DNA from 3 places in the Streptomyces sp. NPDC037054 genome. Region 3 is predicted to be linked to each of the others. Evidence: riboswitches for the same ligand, from Rfam matches in the RefSeq annotation. Region 3 holds a riboswitch; each other region holds the start of a gene.
The links. Region 3 has a riboswitch for cobalamin ahead of nicT (Nickel transporter NicT). Riboswitches for the same ligand answer to the same signal wherever they lie in the genome.
Positions count from the first base shown of each region.

Region 1: linked by a shared signal. The riboswitch ahead of ACZ7D7_RS13155 (cobalamin biosynthesis protein) and the one ahead of nicT (Nickel transporter NicT) in region 3 are both predicted to bind cobalamin.
Region 2: linked by a shared signal. The riboswitch ahead of ACZ7D7_RS33735 (prenyltransferase/squalene oxidase repeat-containing protein) and the one ahead of nicT (Nickel transporter NicT) in region 3 are both predicted to bind cobalamin.

Region 1 is NZ_JBVJSJ010000004.1:499,909-506,268, reverse strand. It holds gene ACZ7D7_RS13175 (alpha/beta hydrolase) at 1-144, opposite strand, end outside; gene ACZ7D7_RS13170 (class II aldolase/adducin family protein) at 200-868, opposite strand; gene ACZ7D7_RS13165 (inorganic phosphate transporter) at 1,126-2,367, shown strand; gene ACZ7D7_RS13160 (hypothetical protein) at 2,423-2,644, shown strand; cobalamin riboswitch at 2,786-2,925, shown strand; gene ACZ7D7_RS13155 (cobalamin biosynthesis protein) at 3,036-3,980, shown strand; gene ACZ7D7_RS13150 (cobyric acid synthase) at 3,977-5,488, shown strand; gene cobN (cobaltochelatase subunit CobN) at 5,485-6,360, shown strand, end outside.
Region 2 is NZ_JBVJSJ010000025.1:4,161-10,520, forward strand. It holds gene ACZ7D7_RS33725 (CbiQ family ECF transporter T component) at 1-609, opposite strand, end outside; gene ACZ7D7_RS33730 (SCO2322 family protein) at 602-1,261, opposite strand; gene ACZ7D7_RS33735 (prenyltransferase/squalene oxidase repeat-containing protein) at 1,258-2,490, opposite strand; cobalamin riboswitch at 2,625-2,751, opposite strand; gene ACZ7D7_RS33740 (TetR family transcriptional regulator) at 2,835-3,491, opposite strand; gene ACZ7D7_RS33745 (glycosyltransferase family 4 protein) at 3,729-5,252, shown strand; gene ACZ7D7_RS33750 (class I SAM-dependent methyltransferase) at 5,246-5,989, shown strand; gene ACZ7D7_RS33755 (prenyltransferase/squalene oxidase repeat-containing protein) at 5,986-6,360, shown strand, end outside.
Region 3 is NZ_JBVJSJ010000008.1:37,999-44,358, forward strand. It holds gene ACZ7D7_RS20245 (helix-turn-helix transcriptional regulator) at 1-1,336, opposite strand, end outside; gene ACZ7D7_RS20250 (hypothetical protein) at 1,517-1,891, shown strand; gene ACZ7D7_RS20255 (ArsR/SmtB family transcription factor) at 1,927-2,292, opposite strand; cobalamin riboswitch at 2,429-2,642, shown strand; gene nicT (Nickel transporter NicT) at 2,671-3,810, shown strand; gene ACZ7D7_RS20265 (nucleoside hydrolase) at 3,833-4,828, opposite strand; gene thrS (threonine--tRNA ligase) at 4,913-6,163, opposite strand.

The sequences.
Region 1 (6,360 bases), on a different contig from region 3:
GGTGAGCCGGGGTTCGGTCGGCAGGGGCCGGCCGGGGGGCGCCTTGAGCGCCGCGTCGCTGGCGAACCGTCCGGCGGCGACGCTCGCGGCGCCGGCGGCCAGGGCTGCGGTGACGGCGGCGGCCGTCGCTTTGACTGTGCGCACCCGTCCAGTGTCCCGGTCGACCCGCGCACCGGCCAGTGGGACCGGCTGCGCGGGGTCAGCGGCGCTGTCCGTAGCCCTTGAGCTTCTCCTGGACCTCGGTGAGCTGGTCCCGCGTCAGGAGGGTCGGGGCGGCGCCCGGGACGGACGAGGCGATGAGCCACAGGCGGCACATCCACTCCAGCTGGGCGGTGCGGTCGTAGGCCTGGTCGAGGCCCGCGCCGTGGGTGATCGTGCCGTGGTTCCGCAGGAGGCAGCCGGTGCGGTCGGCAAGGGCCCGGAGCATGTGCTCGGCCAACTCGTCGCTGCCGTACGTCGCGTACGGGGCGACCCGGACGGGGCCGCCGAGGGCCGCGGCCATGTAGTGGATCAGCGGCAGTTCGGACACGAGCGTGGAGACGGCGGTGGCGTGCACGGCGTGGGTGTGGACGACGGCGCGGGCGTCCGTGGTGCGGTACACGGCGAGGTGCATGGGCAGTTCGCTGGTCGGCACGAGGGTGCCGAGCACCTGCCGGCCGTCGAGGTCGACGCCGGTGACGTCGTCGGCGGTGAGCCGGTCGTAGGGCACGCCCGAGGGGGTGACCAGGACGGTGTCGCCGACGCGTACCGAGACGTTGCCGGAGGTGCCGACGACGAGGCCCTCGGAGACGGTCCGGCGGGCCGTCGCGACGAGCTCGCTCCAGGCCCGCGCCACCGCGTCGCCGTCGTCGTGCCTGTGCCCCGTCATCGGTACCTCCTCGCGGTGCTCCGTCATGGGGTGATCCTGCCAGGCGGGAGGGGGTGACGAAGGTCTCTTCCGGCGGTCGCGGGACCGGTCCGGAGGGCGTCCGGGGGCGTGGGGCCGCGCGGGCGTTGGGCGGCCGTGCCGGGAGGGAGCGACAACCCCCTCTTACGGACACCGTGAAGCCCCCCTCAGTTCATCTTCCGTTCACCCTGGTTACCTACGTTCGTCCAGCCAATGACCTCGAACGATTGCCTGGGTAAATGGAAAGCTTCTCGCTGATCCTCGCGATTGTGGTGGTAACCGCACTCGCGTTCGATTTCACGAACGGTTTCCACGACACCGCCAACGCGATGGCCACCACCATTTCGACCGGTGCACTCAAGCCCAAGGTCGCGGTGGCCATGTCCGCCGTGCTGAACCTTGTGGGCGCCTTCCTCTCCGTGGAGGTCGCCAACACGATCTCCAAGGGTCTCGTCGACGAGAGCGGCATCCGTCCCGAGGTCATCTTCGCCGCCCTGGTCGGCGCGATCCTCTGGAACCTGCTGACCTGGCTGGTCGGCCTCCCGTCCAGTTCCTCGCACGCCCTCATGGGCGGTCTGATCGGCGCCACCATCGCCTCCGCCGGCGTCGGCGCGGTGCACGGCGACGTGCTCGTCACCAAGGTGCTGATCCCGGCCATCGCCGCCCCGCTCGTCGCGGGCATCGCGGCGATGATCGCCGCCCGGCTGACCTACACGCTCGGCAAGAAGGCCGACGGCAAGGCCGCCGCCAAGGGCTACCGCTCCGGCCAGATCGCCTCCGCCGGCCTGGTCTCCCTGGCCCACGGCACCAACGACGCCCAGAAGACGATGGGCATCATCACCCTCGCCCTGGTCGTCGGCGGCGCCGTCGCCCCCGACTCCGACCCGCCCATGTGGGTCATCCTCTCCGCGGGCATCGCGATCGCCCTCGGCACGTACCTCGGCGGCTGGCGCATCATCCGCACCATGGGCAAGGGCCTGACCGACCTCCAGCCGCAGCAGGGCTTCGCCGCCCAGACCAGCGCGGCCACGGTCATCCTGGCCTCCTCCCACCTGGGCTTCTCCCTCTCCACCACGCACTCCGTCTCGGGTTCGGTGATGGGCGCGGGCCTCGGCCGCAAGGGCGGCGTGGTCCGCTGGTCGACGGCCACCCGCATGTTCATCGCCTGGGGCCTGACGCTGCCGGCCGCGGCCCTGGTCGCCGCCCTCGCCGAGTACGTCTGCGGCCTGGGCGACTGGGGCACGGCACTCGTCGCGGTCTTCCTCGTGGTGTCCAGCTACGCCATCTGGAAGATCTCCCGCCGCGAGATCGTCGACCACACCAACGTCAACGACACCGAGGAGCCGGCCGGCGTGGTGACCACCGCGATGGCCGCCGTCACCCCGCCCCCCACGGGCACGGTGTCCGAGGAGGTCTCGGCGGCCATCCCCGCCCAGGCCACCGCCGAGCCCAAGGCCCCGTCGGCCTCCACGACCGTCTGAGACCAGGCACCCCCCGGTTCGCCGGGCACGCCGGGTACGAAGGAAGAGAAGCAGCATGAAGATCGACTGGGCGGCCCTCGGCTCCGTCTTCGGAGTCAGTCTCGTGGTCACCGTGGCCCTCGTGGCCCTGTTCACCGTCGGCATCGCCGGACTGTCCCGCCGCGAGCGGGCCGCCGAGCAGGGCGGCTCCGCGACCCTCGCGGTCACCGGCGCGTACGCCTGCTTCGCGGCGTGCGCGGCGGCGGTGGGCTACGGCATCTACCTGATCGTCGCCTGACGCGAACGCGCCCGGGCACCGCGGGGTGCGGGACGGAACACCGTCCCGCACCCCGTTTCGTCGTACCCGCGGCCCCCGCGCCGGCCCTGCCGTGTGGGCCTTCGCACACTCCGCCCCCGCAGGTCAACGGCAAGTTGACGGGTGTTCTCGGGGCGTGGTGGACTTCCGGAGCCAAGTACGGCGGCAAGAGAGGAAGCCGGTGCGAATCCGGCGCGGTCCCGCCACTGTCACCGGGGTGAAAGGCCCCGGGAGCCAGGAACTCTCACCGCCGGTCTCGTCGAACCAGGGCGCGGACACCCTGAGTGAGGACATATCGCCATGCGCGGCTGCCGACCGAGGCACACCAGGTACACCACCACCGACGCGTCTGTGACAGCGGTCGGCTGAGCCGATGGGTGCCGACCGCGTGTTCGCGTACGGCGCCGCCACCGGCCTCCTCGGCGACCTGCTCCTCGGCGATCCGCGCCGCGGGCATCCGGTCGCCGTGTTCGGGCGGGCCGCGGCTGCCGTGGAACGGGTGTTGTGGCGGGACCACCGCGGGTGGGGCGCGCTGCACAGCGCCGTCTGCGCCGGCGGGGCCGTCGGCGTCGCCGCCCTCGCCGCCCGTGCCGTACGCCGCTCCCCCGCCGCCTCCGTCGCGCTGACCGCCGCCACCACCTGGGCCGTCGTCGGCGGCACGTCGCTCGCCCGTGAGGCGCGGGCCGTGGCGCGCGCCCTGGAGTCCGGGGACGTCGAGGCGGCGCGGGCCCGGCTGCCGCATCTGTGCGGGCGCGACCCGCAGGCGCTGGACGCCGACGGCATCGCGCGGGCCGTGGTCGAGTCCGTCGCCGAGAACACCTCCGACGCCGTGGTGGGCGCCCTCGTGTGGGGCGCCGTGGCCGGGGTGCCGGGTCTCGTGGGCTTCCGCGCCGTCAACACGCTGGACGCGATGGTCGGTCACAAGTCCCCGCGCCACCGCCGCTTCGGCTGGGCCTCCGCCCGCCTCGACGACGTCGCCGGATGGCCCGGCGCCCGGCTGACCGCCGCCCTCGCCACCGTCGCGGGCGGCGATCCGCGGGGCGCGCTGCGGGCCTGGCGCGCGGACGCCGGGAAGCATCCGAGCCCCAACGCCGGCCCCGTGGAGGCCTCGTTCGCGGGCGCCCTCGGGGTGCGGCTGGGCGGCACCCTCTCCTACGGCGGGCGGGTCGAGCACCGGCCCGTGCTGGGCGGGGCGGCGGGGCGCGCCGTACAGGTACGTGACATCGAACGGGCCGTGCGGCTGTCGCGGCGCGTGGGCCTGCTCGCGTTCGGCGTGTGCGCGGCCGGACGGCTTCTCGTGAAGGGACGTACGTCATGAACGGTGGGGGTCTGCTCGTCGCCGGGACCACCTCGGACGCCGGCAAGAGCGTCGTCACGGCGGGGATCTGCCGCTGGCTGGTGCGCCAGGGCGTGAAGGTGGCGCCGTTCAAGGCGCAGAACATGTCGCTGAACTCGTTCGTGACCCGCGAGGGCGCCGAGATCGGCCGGGCGCAGGCCATGCAGGCGCAGGCGTGCCGCGTGGAGCCGACGGCGCTGATGAACCCGGTGCTGCTCAAGCCGGGCGGTGAACAGTCCAGCCAGGTCGTGCTGCTGGGCAGGCCGGTGGGCGAGATGAGCGCGCGCGGCTACCACGGTGGCCGGCAACAGCGGCTGCTGGGCACGGTGCTGGACTGCCTCGCCGAGTTGCGGGGCACGTATGACGCGGTGATCTGTGAGGGGGCCGGGAGTCCCGCCGAGATCAATCTGCGGCGGACGGACATCGTGAACATGGGCATCGCCCGGGGCGCCGGGCTGCCCGTGCTCGTCGTCGGCGACATCGACCGCGGCGGCGTCTTCGCGTCGTTCTTCGGCACGGTCGCGCTGCTCTCCCCCGAGGACCAGGCGCTGGTCGCCGGGTTCCTCGTCAACAAGTTCCGCGGGGACGTGTCCCTGCTGGCGCCCGGCCTCGACATGCTGAAGGACCTCACCGGCCGGCCCTCGTACGGCGTGCTGCCGTTCCGGCACGGGCTCGGCATCGACGAGGAGGACGGCATGGGGGTGTCGCTGCGCGGCACCGTGCGCGAGTCGAACACGGCGCCGCCGGTCGGCGAGGACGTGCTGCGGGTCGCGGTGTGCGCGGTGCCGCTGATGTCCAACTTCACGGACGTGGACGCGCTGGCCGCCGAACCGGGCGTCGTGGTGCGGTTCGTGGACCGGCCGGAGGAACTGGCGGACGCCGACCTGGTGGTCGTTCCGGGGACGCGCGGGACCGTGCGCGCCCTGGAGTGGCTGCGCGAGCGCGGGCTGGCGGACGCCCTCGCGAGGCGGGCCGCCGAGGGAAGGCCCGTCCTCGGCGTCTGCGGCGGCTTCCAGGTGCTCGGCGAGCACATCGAGGACGACGTGGAGAGCCGCCGCGGGCACGTCGACGGGCTCGGCCTGCTGCCGGTGCGGGTGCGGTTCGCCCGCGAGAAGACCCTCACGCGCCCGGTCGGGGAAGCCCTCGGCGAGCGGGTCGAGGGGTACGAGATCCATCACGGGGTCGCCGACGTCACCGGCGGCGAGCCCTTCCTGGACGGCTGCCGGGTCGGCCAGGTGTGGGGCACGCACTGGCACGGCTCGCTGGAGTCGGACGGATTCCGGCGGGCCTTCCTGCGCGAGGTCGCGGCCGCCGCGGGCCGCCGCTTCGTACCGGCCCCCGACACGTCGTTCGCCGCGCTGCGCGAGGAGCAGCTCGACCGGCTCGGCGACCTGATCGAACAGCACGCGGACACGGACGCGCTGTGGCGGCTCATCGAGTCCGGCGCGCCACAAGGACTGCCCTTCATTCCACCGGGAGCGCCCGCATGAGCACAGTGTTGTTGTTGTCGACCGCCGACACGGACCTGCTGGCGGCCCGTGCCTCCGACGCGGCCTACCGGATCGGCAACCCGACCCGCGTGGACGTCGCGGAGGAGCTGCCCGCGCTGCTCGACGGCACGGACGTCGCCGTCGTACGCCTCCTCGGCGGCAAGCGGGCCTGGGAGGACGGGCTCGCGGCGCTGAGGGCGTCCGGGGTGCCGACGGTGCTGCTGGGCGGCGAGGCGGTGCCGGACGCGGAGCTGATGGCCGAGTCGTCGGTGCCGGCCGGTGTCGTCGCGGAGGCACTGAAGTACCTCGTGGAGGGCGGCGCCGAGAACCTCACGCAGCTCGCCCGGTTCCTGTCGGACACCGTGCTGCTGACCGGTGAGGGCTTCACCGAGCCGCGGAAGATGCCGGAGTACGGCGTGCACGGGGCGCGCGGGGCGGTCGAGGGCCGGCCGACCGTCGGCGTGCTCTTCTACCGGGCGCACGAGCTGAGCGGCAACACCGCCTTCGTGGACACCCTGTGCGACGCGATCGAGGCGCACGGCGCCAACGCCCTCCCGGTGTACTGCGGTTCGCTGCGCGGCGCCGACGAGGGGCTGTACGAGATCCTCGGCCGGACCGACGCCCTCGTCGCGACCGTCCTCGCCGCCGGCGGCACGCACGCCTCGCAGGCGTCGGCGGGCGGCGACGACGAGGCGTGGAACATCGGGGCGCTCGCGGACCTGAACGTGCCCGTGCTGCAGGGGCTCTGCCTGACCTCCTCGCGGGCCGCGTGGGACGAGTCGGACGCCGCGCTGTCCCCGATGGACGCGGCGATGCAGGTGGCGATCCCGGAGTTCGACGGGCGTCTGATCACCGTGCCGTTCTCCTTCAAG
Region 2 (6,360 bases), on a different contig from region 3:
GTCGGCGATGAGGTTCGGGGCGAAGGTGAGGGCGACGACGACGGCGACGCCGGTCTCGTACAGGGCGCCCGGGAGGGACTTGAGGAGGCGCGAGGGGTTCGCGAGGGCGTTCGCCGCGCCGACGCAGATGAGGAGCGTGGCCAGTTTCAGGCCGTCGTACAGGGCGAAGACGAGGGGTTCGAGGGTGACGTCGCCGCCGAGGCGGATGCCCTGGGCCCAGGCGGGGAGGGGGAGTTCGGGGAGGGTGAGGAGGGTGCGGGAGCCGGGGATCGGGGAGCCGAGGACGACGGTGAAGGCGACGCGGATGAGGAGAACGGCGAGCGCGAGCTTGACGAACGTCGAGTAGGAGCGGGACCAGGGGGTGTGGGGGCGGCGGGCCGCGACGACGTAGGCCGAGACGGCGATGAGGAGGGTGAGGAGGAGGGGGTTGGTGGTGCGGGTGGCCGCGATGCCCAGGGATATCGCCCAGAGCCACCAGGCGCCGGGGTGCAGGTGCGCACGGCGCCGGTCCCGGTGGCGAGGGGTGGGGACACGTGCCGGCGTTGGCCGGGTGCCGCTTTCCGTGGGACGGGCGCCGCCCCGGCGGCACGACTGTCCGCGGTTACGCATGCCTGCGCCGGAACTGCCAGACCGCCGCCGCTGCCAGGACGGCCACGAGTGCGCCGCCCGCTGTCCAGCCCAGCGACGGGCCTGTCTCTGTTGCCGGCTCTGCTGCCGGCTTCTCTCGTTCCTCCGTCCTCTCCTTCGCCACCTGCTCCCCGCACCCCCGCTCCGGATAGCCCCCGATCGCGCACAGCAGGGCGTTCGTGTCGTAGCGGAGGGGCTTGGCCACCGTCGACAGGGCGTCGGACGTCGTCGCGTCGGGGGAGACGCTCGCGCAGGCCGTGCGCGGGGCGGGTGGGGTCTCCCCGGCCGGGGCGTCCTGCCGCGTGCCGAAGTCGAGGACCAGGGCGATCCGCTTCCTGCCCTCCCGCTTCGGGGTGGACGCGCAGATCGTCGCGAAGTCGGCGGCGCCGCGCGGTTGGGCCGCGTTGCCGGAGTTCTCGCTCACCGCGAAGCGGAAGCCCTGGACGTCGCCGTCGGAGGGGCGGGCCGTGGCCGGGCCCTGGGTGGCGTACGTCCAGCCGTCGCCGGCGCGGTCCCAGAAGGACCAGTAGCGGTAACCGGCGGCCTGTGCCGGGCCCGCGCCCACGCCCGTGCCGACGCCCGCGCACAGCACGAGCGCGGCCAGGAGCAGGGCCCGCGAACGGCGGCCGGTCACGGCTGCTGCTTCCGGCGGCCGCTGAGCAGGAAGCCGAAGCCGATGCCGATGACCACGCAGACGCCCACGTACCACCAGACGCCGAACGGGGAGTCTTCCTTCGTCTCCTCCCCCTTCTTCCCGGCCTCCTCGCTGTCTCCCTTCTCCGCCTGCGGGGCCGGTCCCGTCGCGTTCAGCTGCTTCACCAGGTCCTTGCCGCCGAAGTCGCGCGGGTCCGTGCCCGTGGCGTGGGCCGCGAAGACGAGCTGGGCGTACGCCGCGGGGCCGCTCTGCTCGGCCCAGGCCGCGGAGTTCCGCTTCAGCCAGTCCAGGGCCTTGGCCGCCTGGCGGTCGGCACCCTGTGCGGCGAGGGCGACGACGGCGTCGGCGGTGTTGCCGTGGTCGGGGCCGCCCGTGCCGGCCAGCGTCAAGTGGCCGTTCTTCGCGAGGGACTTGGCGAGGTACGCGACGCCGTTGGCGGCGGCCCGCTCCGGGGTGGCCTCGCCGGCGTCGGAGCAGGAGGGCTCGACGGCCGTGTCGGGCTTCTCGGCCGCGTCGACCACCAGGCCCTCGCCGAGGGCGCCGAGGACACCGGCGGCGGTGGCGTCGGCGTTGGCGGCCAACGTGCCCTTCTTGTCCGGCTGGAAGGCGAACGCGCCCGCGTCCTTGCCCTCGCCCTCGCAGGGCAGCGAGAGCTTCAGCAGGGCCGCGTAGGGAGACTTCCCGCCCTTCACGACCTCCGCCGGCTTCTCCCCGGCCGCCGCGAGCGCGCCGATGACCACGGACGTGGAGTTCGTGTCGCTGGCGCCGCCGGGGACGTAGCCCCAGCCGCCGTCCTCGTTCTGCACGGACTTCAGCCAGTCGACGGCCTTGTCGGCGGCGGCGTCGTGGCCGCCGAGCGCGGTCAGGGCCTGGACGGCGGCGGCCGTGTTGTTCGTGTCGACCGTCGTCTTGGCGTCGCACGGCTTGGCCGGCTCGGCGCGGAACGGGGCGAACGCGCCGTTCGCGCACTGCTGGCGCACCAGCCAGTCGACGGCCTTCGGCGCGGGCGTCACCTTCACCGTGTGCTGGGCGAGCAGGGCGAGGGACTGGCGCCAGACGCCGTCGTACGTCGGGTCCGTCTTGCCGTACAGGCCGGACGGGAGGGCCGCGGACGGCGACGGCGACGGGGACGAGTCGGCGGCGGCCGGTGCGGCGGCACCGATCACGGCGGTGGCGGCCAGGACCGCGGCGCTGCGGCGGACGTTCATGATCGGCGGGTGCCTCTCCCTGCGGGGAGCCGGGCAGCACGGGGCACCCCCGGCGGCTCGGCTCCGTATACCTCGACGGTGCCGTGCTCCGGCGGACTGCCGGGCACGTGAGCCGTTCACGAACCGTGCGGGGCGATCCGGCTCACCACCGGGCGGGGCCCTGGTGGTTCACGGTTGCGGGTCAGCGCCGGAATTGCACCGGCTTCCCCCCGTACGGGTGTGATGACGACTGGCCACTCTACCCGGCCGTAGGGAAGGCGCCGAGGTGAGATGGGCGACTGCCGGAACCGGAACCGAAACCGGAACCGGAACCGGGAGCGGAACCGAAACCGGAACCGGAACGGCTACCCCTCCCGCCCCGTCGCTGTCCCCGCCCCCATCCCCGGCGCCGTCAGGTCGATGAGGCGGCACGCCGTCTCGATGTCCCTCTGCACCTCCGCTATCGACGCCCGGCCCGACAGCCACGTGATGAGGGCCGAGTGCCAGGTGTGCTCGATGACGCGGATCGCGGAGAGCTCGTCGGGGGTCGGGGCCGGGCGGCCCGCCGCCTCCAGGATGATCGCCGTGGTCCGGCGTGAGACCTGTTCCACCTCCGCGCTCACGCTGCGGTCCGCGAAGGTCAGGGCCCGGACCATGGCCTCCGCCAGATGCGGCCGGCGCTGGAGGGAGTGGAAGGCGCGCATGAGGGTCTCCGCGATCCGGTCGGCCGCCGTCTCGCCCGCCAGCGGATGCTTGCGGAGGGTGCCGTGCAGCCGCGCCAGCTGGTCCTGCATCGTCGCGACGAGCAGATGGACCTTGGACGGGAAGTACCGGTACAGCGTGCCGAGGGCGACCTGTGAGGACTCCGCGACCTCCCGCATCTGCACCGCGTCGAACCCGCCCCGCGCGGCCAGTTGCGCGGTCGCGCGCAGGATGCGGCGGCGGCGCGCCTCCTGCCGTTCGGTCAGCGGGGCCGCGGCCGGTCCCGCCGCGCCCGCCTCCGCTGTGGATCCCGCAGCCATGGTGCCGTCCCGTCCGTTCCCGTGCGTTCCCGTGCGTTCCGTGACAGTCGGTGAGGGCGAGTGATCGCACAGCATGCCAGGGTTGCGCGCCGTGGCGCGAATCACCCGATCCACTGGCCACAGCGCCCCTACCTGCCGGTAGATTCGGAGCCTCTTGAACGATCAAGTCTGAAACTTGTTCTAGATTAGCGTCCCGTCGTAATCTCGCGGGACAGTGCAGGGAGAAGGGGGCCCAGAGTGACCGCTGAGGCCAGGGAGGCGGCGTCCCCGGAGGGCCTCGCTGCCGACGGCGGGCGACCGCTCCGCATCGCGCTCCTCACGTACAAGGGAAACCCGTTCTGCGGCGGCCAGGGCGTCTACGTCCGGCACCTCTCGCGCGAACTGGCCCGGCTCGGACACCGCGTGGAGGTCATCGGAGCCCAGCCGTATCCGGTCCTCGACGTCGTCGACGGCACAGGCACAGACGGAGGTCCGGGACCGGGCGCGGGCGGCGGACCTGTCCTCACCGAGCTGCCGAGCCTCGACCTCTACCGCCAGCCGGACCCCTTCCGCACTCCGAAGCGGGACGAGTACCGCGACTGGATCGACGCCCTCGAAGTGGCCACGATGTGGACCGGCGGTTTCCCCGAGCCGCTCACCTTCTCGCTGCGCGCCCGCCGCCATCTGCGCGCCCGGCGCGGCGAGTTCGACGTCGTCCACGACAACCAGACGCTCGGCTACGGCCTGCTCGGCGACATCGGCGCGCCCCTGGTGACCACCATCCACCACCCCATCACCGTCGACCGGCAGTTGGAGCTGGACGCGGCGCGGAGCCGGCGCCGCCGGTACGCGGTGCGCCGCTGGTACGCCTTCACCCGCATGCAGAAGCGCGTCGCGCGCCGCCTGCCGTCCGTGCTGACCGTGTCCGGCTCCTCCCGCCAGGAGATCGTCGACCACCTCGGCGTACGGGACGACCGCGTCCACGTCGTCCACATCGGCGCCGACACCGACCTGTTCTCGCCCGACCCGTCGGTGCCGCAGGTGCCGGGGCGGATCGTGACGACGTCCAGCGCGGACGTGCCGCTCAAGGGGCTGGTGTTCCTGGTCGAGGCGCTGGCGAAGGTGCGCACCGAGCACCCCGACGCCCACCTCGTCGTCGTCGGCAAGCGGCCCACGGGCGGGCCCGTCGCCAAGGCGGTCGAGCGGTACGGGCTCGACGGCGCCGTCCGCTTCGTCAAGGGCATCTCGGACGCCGAACTGGTCGACCTGGTGCGCTCGGCGCAGGTCGCGTGCGTGCCGTCGCTGTACGAGGGCTTCTCGCTGCCCGCCGCCGAGGCCATGGCCACCGGCACGCCGCTGCTCGCCACGACCGGCGGCGCCATTCCCGAGGTCGCCGGGCGCGACGGCGAGACGTGCCTGGCGGTGCCGCCCGGCGACGCCGGCGCGCTGGCCGCCGGACTGAGCCGCCTGCTGGGCGACGCCGCGCTGCGCGCGCGGCTCGGCGCGGCCGGGCGGGAGCGGGTGCTGCGCCACTTCACGTGGGCGCGGGCCGCCGAGGGCACCGTGGCCCGCTACCGGGAGGCCATCGCCGCCGCCACGCCGCCCCGGACCGCCACGCTTTCCAGCGCCACGCCCGCCGGTGCTACGGCGTCCAGCGCCACGTCCCCCACCGCTCCGGCATCCACCGCCCCGGCGTCCAGCGCCGGGACCCCCGTGTCCGTTGCCGAGGCCCCCACCTCCGATGTTGAAGGCGTCTACCCCGAAAGCAGGGCCACGTGCTGACCGTCGACTTCTCCCGGTTCCCGCTCGCACCGGGCGACCGCGTACTGGACCTCGGCTGCGGTGCCGGCCGGCACGCGTTCGAGTGCTACCGGCGCGGTGCGCAGGTCGTGGCGCTGGACCAGAACGGCGAGGAGATCCGCGAGGTCGCCAAGTGGTTCGCGGCGATGAAGGAGGCCGGTGAGGCGCCCGAGGGCGCGACCGCCACCGCCATGGAGGGCGACGCCCTCGCGCTGCCGTTCCCGGACGAGTCCTTCGACGTCGTCATCATCTCCGAGGTGATGGAGCACATCCCCGACGACAAGGGCGTCCTCGCCGAGATGGTGCGCGTCCTCAGGCCCGGCGGCCGGATCGCCGTCACCGTCCCGCGCTACGGGCCCGAGAAGGTCTGCTGGGCGCTGTCCGACGCCTACCACGAGGTCGAGGGCGGCCACATCCGCATCTACCGCGCCGACGAACTCCTCGGCAAGATGCGCGAGGCCGGGCTGAAGCCGTACGGCACCCACCACGCGCACGCGCTGCACTCGCCGTACTGGTGGCTGAAGTGCGCGTTCGGCGTCGACAACGACAAGGCGCTGCCCGTGCGGGCGTACCACAAGCTGCTGGTCTGGGACATCATGAAGAAGCCGCTCGCGACGCGGGTCGCCGAGCAGGCGCTGAACCCCCTGATCGGCAAGAGCTTCGTGGCCTACGCGACCAAGCCGCACCTGCCCCGCGTCGCCGAGGCGGACGCCACGTGACCACTCCCCGGACGGAACACCTGGTCCTGCCCGGGGTGCTGACCGCCGAGCAGGCCGCCGAGACCGTGCGCGGCATCCTCGCCGCGCAGCGCGAGGACGGCGCCATCCCGTGGTTCCGGGGACACCACCTGGACCCGTGGGACCACGTCGAGGCGGCGATGGCCCTGGACGCCGCCGGTGAACACGACGCCGCGGAACGGGCGTACACCTGGCTGGCCCGGCACCAGAACGAGGACGGCTCCTGGTACGCCGCCTACGCCGACGGCGACGCGCGCGACGTCACCGACCGCGGCCGGGAGACCAACTTCGTCGCCTATCCGGCCGTCGGCGTGTGGCACCACTACCTGTCCACGGGCGACGACACGTTCCTG
Region 3 (6,360 bases):
AGACGCCGGTCATGAACAGGCCCCAGGCCCGCTCGGCGCCGTCCTCGGGGACGCGGTCCAGGCCCTTGTCGATCCAGTGCCGGCCCTCGGACAGGGTGCCCGCGGCCCGCCAGTACGGGCCGAGCCGCGTCGCCAGCCACAGCGCGTCGGCCGCCCGGCCCTCGGTGGCGTACCCGTACTCCAGCGCGGCCCGCACATCGGCGACGTCGTCCCGCAGCGTGCGGTGCAGCGCCACCTGGGCGGGGGTCAGCAGCTCGTCCCAGAAACGCCCGGTCAGCGCCTCGTAGTGGCCGAAGTGCCGTGCCCGTACGGCCGGCTCGTCGGCGGTGCCGGCGAGCCGGGCGGCGCCGTACTCGCGGATGGTGTCCAGCAGCCGGTAGCGGCCGCCGTCCTCGCCGATGCGCTGCACGACCGACTTGTCCACGAGGCCGATCAGGGCCTCCACGACCCGCTCGGCGGGCAGGTCCCCGCCCGCGCACACCCGCTCGGCCGCGGACAGCTCGAACGACCCGGCGAACACCGAAAGCCGCGCCCACAGCGCCCGCTCCTCGGCCGTGCACAGGTCGTACGACCAGTCGATGGCGGTGCGCAGGGTCTGGTGCCGGGTGAGGGCCGTGCGGCGGCCGCCGGTGAGGACCTCGAAGCGGCGGTCCAGCCGGGCGACCAGTTCGGCGAGCGGCACGGCACGCAGCCGTACGGCGGCCAGCTCCAGGGCGAGCGGAATGCCGTCGAGCCGGTCCACCAGCGCGAGGGTGCGCTCGCGGTCGGCCTCGGTGACGGCGAAACCGCCGGTCACGTCGGCGGCGCGCTGCTCGAACAGGGCGACGGCGTCCTCGCGGGGCAGCGGGGCCAGGGGGACGCAGTGCTCGCCGGGCACGTCGAGGGGCTGCCGGCTGGTGGCGAGGACGCTCAGGCCGCCGGCCTCGCGCAGGAGGATGTCGCAGAGCATGGCGCACGCGTCGACGAGGTGCTCGCAGGTGTCGAGGACGATCAGCATGCGCCGGCCGCGCAGATGCTCGACCACCGCGTCCAGCGGGCTCATCCCGGACTGCTCGGGCAGCTCCAGCACGCCGGCGAGGGTCGCCGGGACCAGCTCGGGGTCGTGCAGCCCCGACAGTTCCACCAGCCGCACCCCGTCGGCGAACCGCCCGGCGAGTCCGCCGGCCGCGCGCAGCGCCGTACGGCTCTTGCCGACGCCGCCGGGGCCGACCAGGGTGACGAGCCGTGACCGCGCCAAGGCGCCCTGGATCAGAGCGAGCTCCTCGTCGCGGCCGACGAATCCGGTGAGTTCCACCGGGAGTTGTCCACCACGTCGCTGTCCGAAGCCGAATCCCATAACGCCCCCGTAGTCGACCCGTTCACCCGCACAGCGTAGTGAGGCAGGTGCCCAGCGTGAATGGAGCCTCGTCGGCGTGGCGGCGAGGATTCCGCTTTCCGCGCGCGGCGGGGCGGGACGGAGGAGAATCGGAAACGCCGGAAACCGCGCGAATCGGCTGCGGGACGGAGGTGGGCCGCCGTGATCACCGAACTCGCGGTCGAGCGGGTCGAATTCGCCTGCGGCTCGTGCGGGCACCGCTGGAGCGTGGACCACGACGTCCAGCGCTACCTGGACGGTCACGGGGACGAGTGGGAGTGCTTCCACCGGGACAACACGTCCGTGCCGTCGCCGTACACCCCGGAGGGGGCGCCGGCGTGCGGGCGGTGCGGGGGGCGCACGGCGGGGCGGCTGGTGGCGCGGCGGCCGGTGCCGTTGCCGGGGACGCCGGGGCAGCCGCGGACGCGGGTGCCGGGGGTGGGGATGCACCGGCCCGAGCGGCACATCGCGCCGATGCTCGGGGCGGTGGTCCGGGACGCGGACGCCCGCGGGGCGGGGCGTTCCACGCAGGGGTGAGCGGCCGGCGGTGCGGGCGCCGTCGGGCGGGGACGTCAGTGGCTCAGTGTGTCCGCCGCGCAGTGCTCCAGCAGGGATCGGACCTCCGTGTCGACCACGCGGTAGCGGACCACGCGGCCCTCCTTCTCGCCCTCCACCACGCCCGCCGCCCGCAGCAGACGGAGGGCCTGGGAGACCGCCGGGTCGTTCATGCCCGTCGCGATCGCCAGGTCGGAGACCGCCAGCGGGCCGGTGCGGTGCAGGGCGAGCAGCAGCGCGAGGCGCTTGGCGTCGGCGAGCAGGGAGAAGCGGTCGGCCCAGGTGCGGACGTGGCCGGGCTCGCCGATCGCGGCGATGGCGTCGCACACCCGGTGGCCGTCGATGGCGCGCCGGTCGGCGCGGTCGGCCGGGACGAGATGCATGGAGCCATCCTCGCAGGTGCCCCGTCGTTCGCACCGGCCCGCGGCGGACCCGAACGGCGTTCAAACCCCGGACCCCGCCTTTGTGATCTTGAATACCTGCGTAGCTGTGCAGCTATGCAGCGGTGCCCCGCAGGCCCTACCGTGGCCCCGCCGTGGTGTTCGGGAAGCCGGTGACGGTCCGTCGGGAAACCGAGGGACCCAGACCGGCGCGGCCCTCGCCACTGTGATCGGGGAGTTCGCGTCCCACGCCCCACCCGGGGCAGCCACTGGCCACCGCACGGCGGCCGGGAAGGCGGGCCGAGAACGCACGACCCGTAAGCCAGGAGACCGGCCACGGCATCTCACGAACTGATCCACGAGGTGCTGGAGCGTGACCGGATGACCTTGCCCGACCCTGCCCCGAAGACGTCCCCGACGGCGTCCTCGCCGGCCTCCCCGACCCCCGCCGCGTCCTTCCGCTGGCGCCGCGAGGACACCGTGCGGACCGGCGGTCTGATGGCCGTGATCGCCGCACTGCACGTCGTCGCCTTCGGCATCCTGTTCCTCCTCGTGGTCCCCGGCGACCACGAGGTCGGCTCGAAGGCCTTCGGCATCGGCCTCGGCATCACCGCCTACACCCTCGGCGTACGGCACGCCTTCGACGCGGACCACATCGCCGCCATCGACAACACCACCCGCAAGCTCATGGCCGACGGCAAGCGGCCCGTCTCCGTGGGCTTCTGGTTCGCGCTCGGCCACTCCAGCGTGGTCGTGCTGCTCGCCGCGATGATCGCCGGCGGCACGACGCTCGCGACCCGCGTGACCAGCGAGGAGTCGACCACGCACCAGGTGCTCGGCGTCCTCGGCACCACGGTCGCCGGCTCGTTCCTCTACCTGATCGCCGCGCTCAACCTGGTCGCCCTGCTGGGCATCCTGAAGGTCTTCCGGGCGATGCGGCAGGGCACGTACGACGAGGTCGAGCTCGAACGGCACCTGGATTCCCGGGGGTTCATGAACCGCTTCCTCGGCAGGCTGACCCGCTCGATCTCCCGCCCCGGCCAGATGTACCCGCTGGGCTTCCTGTTCGGTCTCGGCTTCGAGACGGCCACCGAGGTCACGCTGCTGGTGATGGCCGGGTCGGGTGCCGCGGCCGGGCTGCCCTGGTACGCGATCCTGTGCCTGCCGCTGCTGTTCACCGCGGGCATGTGCCTGTTCGACACCCTCGACGGCACGTTCATGAACTTCGCCTACCAGTGGGCGTTCTCCAACCCCGTCCGCAAGGTCTTCTACAACCTCACGATCACCGGCCTGTCGATCGCCGTCGCGTTCTTCATCGGCACGATCGAACTGGTCGGCGTGCTGCACGAGAAGCTCGATCTCCGCGACGCGGTGACGAGTTGGATCGCCGCCATCGACCTGGACAGCGTCGGCTACGTCATCGTCGGCCTGTTCGTGGTGGTGTGGGCGGCGGCGGTGTCGTACTGGAAGGTCGCGAAGGTGGAACAGCGCTGGGCGCCACGCCCGGCCGAGGCGGACTGACCCCGGCACCCCCAGGGCCTGTTCACACCGGGCCCGGGCGCTCCACGGCGTCCAGGTACAGCCGCACGTAGCGCGCCACGTCGACGTCCAACGCCACGTCCACCAGGGCCTGTTCACGGGTGCCGTCGTGGAGCTCGGACTCGCCGGGGCGGGGCCGGCGGTCGACGATCGTCTGGCCGCGGGTGGGCCCCGGGGCCAGGGACACCTCGACCGGAAGGCGGTGCGTGGTCAGGCCCTCCGGGTCCACGACCGCGCACACCGCACCCGCGTCGCCGAGCCCCCCGCCGGGGTCCGACGCGTCGGTGACGGGGCCGCGGTGGGCGAGCAGTTCGCCGGCGAGGCGGGTGCCGGGGTCGGTGCTCGCCCGCAGCCGGCGCAGGTCCGGCCCCGGCACGATCACGCGCTGGAACACGTCGAGGCCGTACATCGTGAGGGGCACCCCGGCGGTCAGCAGCACCGCGGCGGCCTCCGGGTCGTGCCAGACGTTGAACTCGGCGACGGGCGTGGCGTTCCCGGTGGCCACCGCGCCGCCCATGAACACGATCCGCTCGATGTTGCGCGTGACGTCCGGGTGGGTGCGCAGCAGCAGCGCGATGTTGGTGAGCGGCGCGGTCGGGATCAGCGTGACCGGGCGCGGCGAGGCGAGGATCTCGCGGCGCAGCAGCGTCACCGCGTCCACGTCGGCGGGGGCGCGGGTCGGCGCGGGCAGCCCGAGGTCGCCCATGCCGTCGTGGCCGTGGACGTGCCGCGCGGTGCGCACCGCCTCGATCAACGGCCGTTCGGCGCCCCGCGCGACGGGGATCTCGGGGGCGCCGGCCCGCTCCAGCACGGTCAGGGTGTTGCGGACGACGCCGTCGACGTCGGTGTTCCCGGCCACGCAGGTGACGGCCCGCAGGTCGAGCCCGGGGTGCCGTACGGCGAGCAGCAGGGCGAGGGCGTCGTCGATGCCGGTGTCGCAGTCGATGATCACCGGGACGGGGCGGGCGGCGCCCCGCGGTCCCACCTGGTCGGTCGTCACGGCGGCCTCTCCTCGCATCAGAGCCGGGCGGTCACCGGCGGCGCTCGGCGTCGGACGGGGGCTCGCACACCCCACGAGCCGACCTTACGCGGATTCCCACAGGTCGGTGCCGCGGGCCCGGACCCGCTCGGCGATCCTGCGGAGCAGCTCGGCGCCGGGCAGTTCACCCGGCCGCCGCCCGTCCCGCAGCCGCGGCGCGACCAGGCCCGCGTCGGCCTCCCGCGCCCCGATCACCGCCTGGTACGGCACCAGCCGCGCCGCCCTGATCCGGGCGCCGAGGGTGCCCCGGCCGGGCCCGGCGACCTCGGTGCGCAGCCCCTGCGCGGTCGCGCGGCGCGCGAGGTCGTGGGCGGCGTCGGCCTGCGCCTCGGTGACGGGCAGCACGACCAGCTGCACGGGCGCGAGCCAGGCCGGGAAGGCCCCGCCGTGTTCCTCCAGGAGGTGCGCGACCGCCCGCTCGACGCTGCCGACGATGCTGCGGTGCACCATGACGGGACGGTGCCTCGCGCCGTCGGCGCCGGTGTAGCGCAGGTCGAAGCGCTCGGGCTGGTGGAAGTCGATCTGCACGGTCGACAGGGTGGCCTCCCGGCCGGCCGAGTCGGCGATCTGCACGTCGATCTTCGGCCCGTAGAACGCGGCCTCGCCCGGCACGGCCTCGTACTCCAGGCCCGACGCGTCGAGCACCTCCCGCAGCAGCGCGGTGGCCCGCCGCCACAGCTCGGGGTCGGCGACGTACTTGCCGCCCTCGCCGGGCAGGGAGAGGCGGTGGCGGGCGGCGCGGATGCCGAGGTCGGCGTAGGCGCGGCCGATGAGTGCGAGGGCGGCGCGGGCCTCGTCGGCGGCCTGTTCCAGGGTGCAGAAGATGTGCGCGTCGTTGAGCTGGATGGCCCGGACCCGGGTGAGCCCGCCGAGGACGCCGGAGAGTTCGGAGCGGTACATGCCGCCCAGTTCCGCGAGGCGCAGGGGGAGTTCGCGGTAACCGCGGGCGCGGGAGCGGTAGACGAGGGCGTGGTGCGGACAGAGGCTGGGCCGCAGGACGACCTGCTCGCCGCCGAGGTCCATCGGCGGGAACATGTCGTCGCGGTAGTGGTCCCAGTGGCCCGAGATCTCGTACAGCTCGCGTTTGCCGAGGACGGGCGAGTACACGTGCCGGTAGCCGGCGGCGCGCTCGGCCTCGCGGACGTACTCCTCCAGGGTGTGGCGGACGACGGCGCCGTCGGGCAGCCAGTACGGCAGGCCGGCGCCCATCAGCGGGTCGGTGTCGAACAGGTCGAGCGCGCGGCCGAGGCGGCGGTGGTCGGGCATGGCGGTCTCCTCCGGACGGGAGGCGAGCACCGCGCGACGAAGCCCCGGGGCACTCGCCCCGGGGCTTCGGACTCAGGTCAGCTGTCAGCGCGCCGGGACACTCTCCGGCGTCGTCGTGCGAGACGGGTGGGCGCGCTGCATACGGCCGACGGTAGCGCGCGCCGACGGGACGTGCCGACTGATTTTCCGGCGGCCCCGCCGCGCCCGCCCGTGCCGCCGCCCCGCCG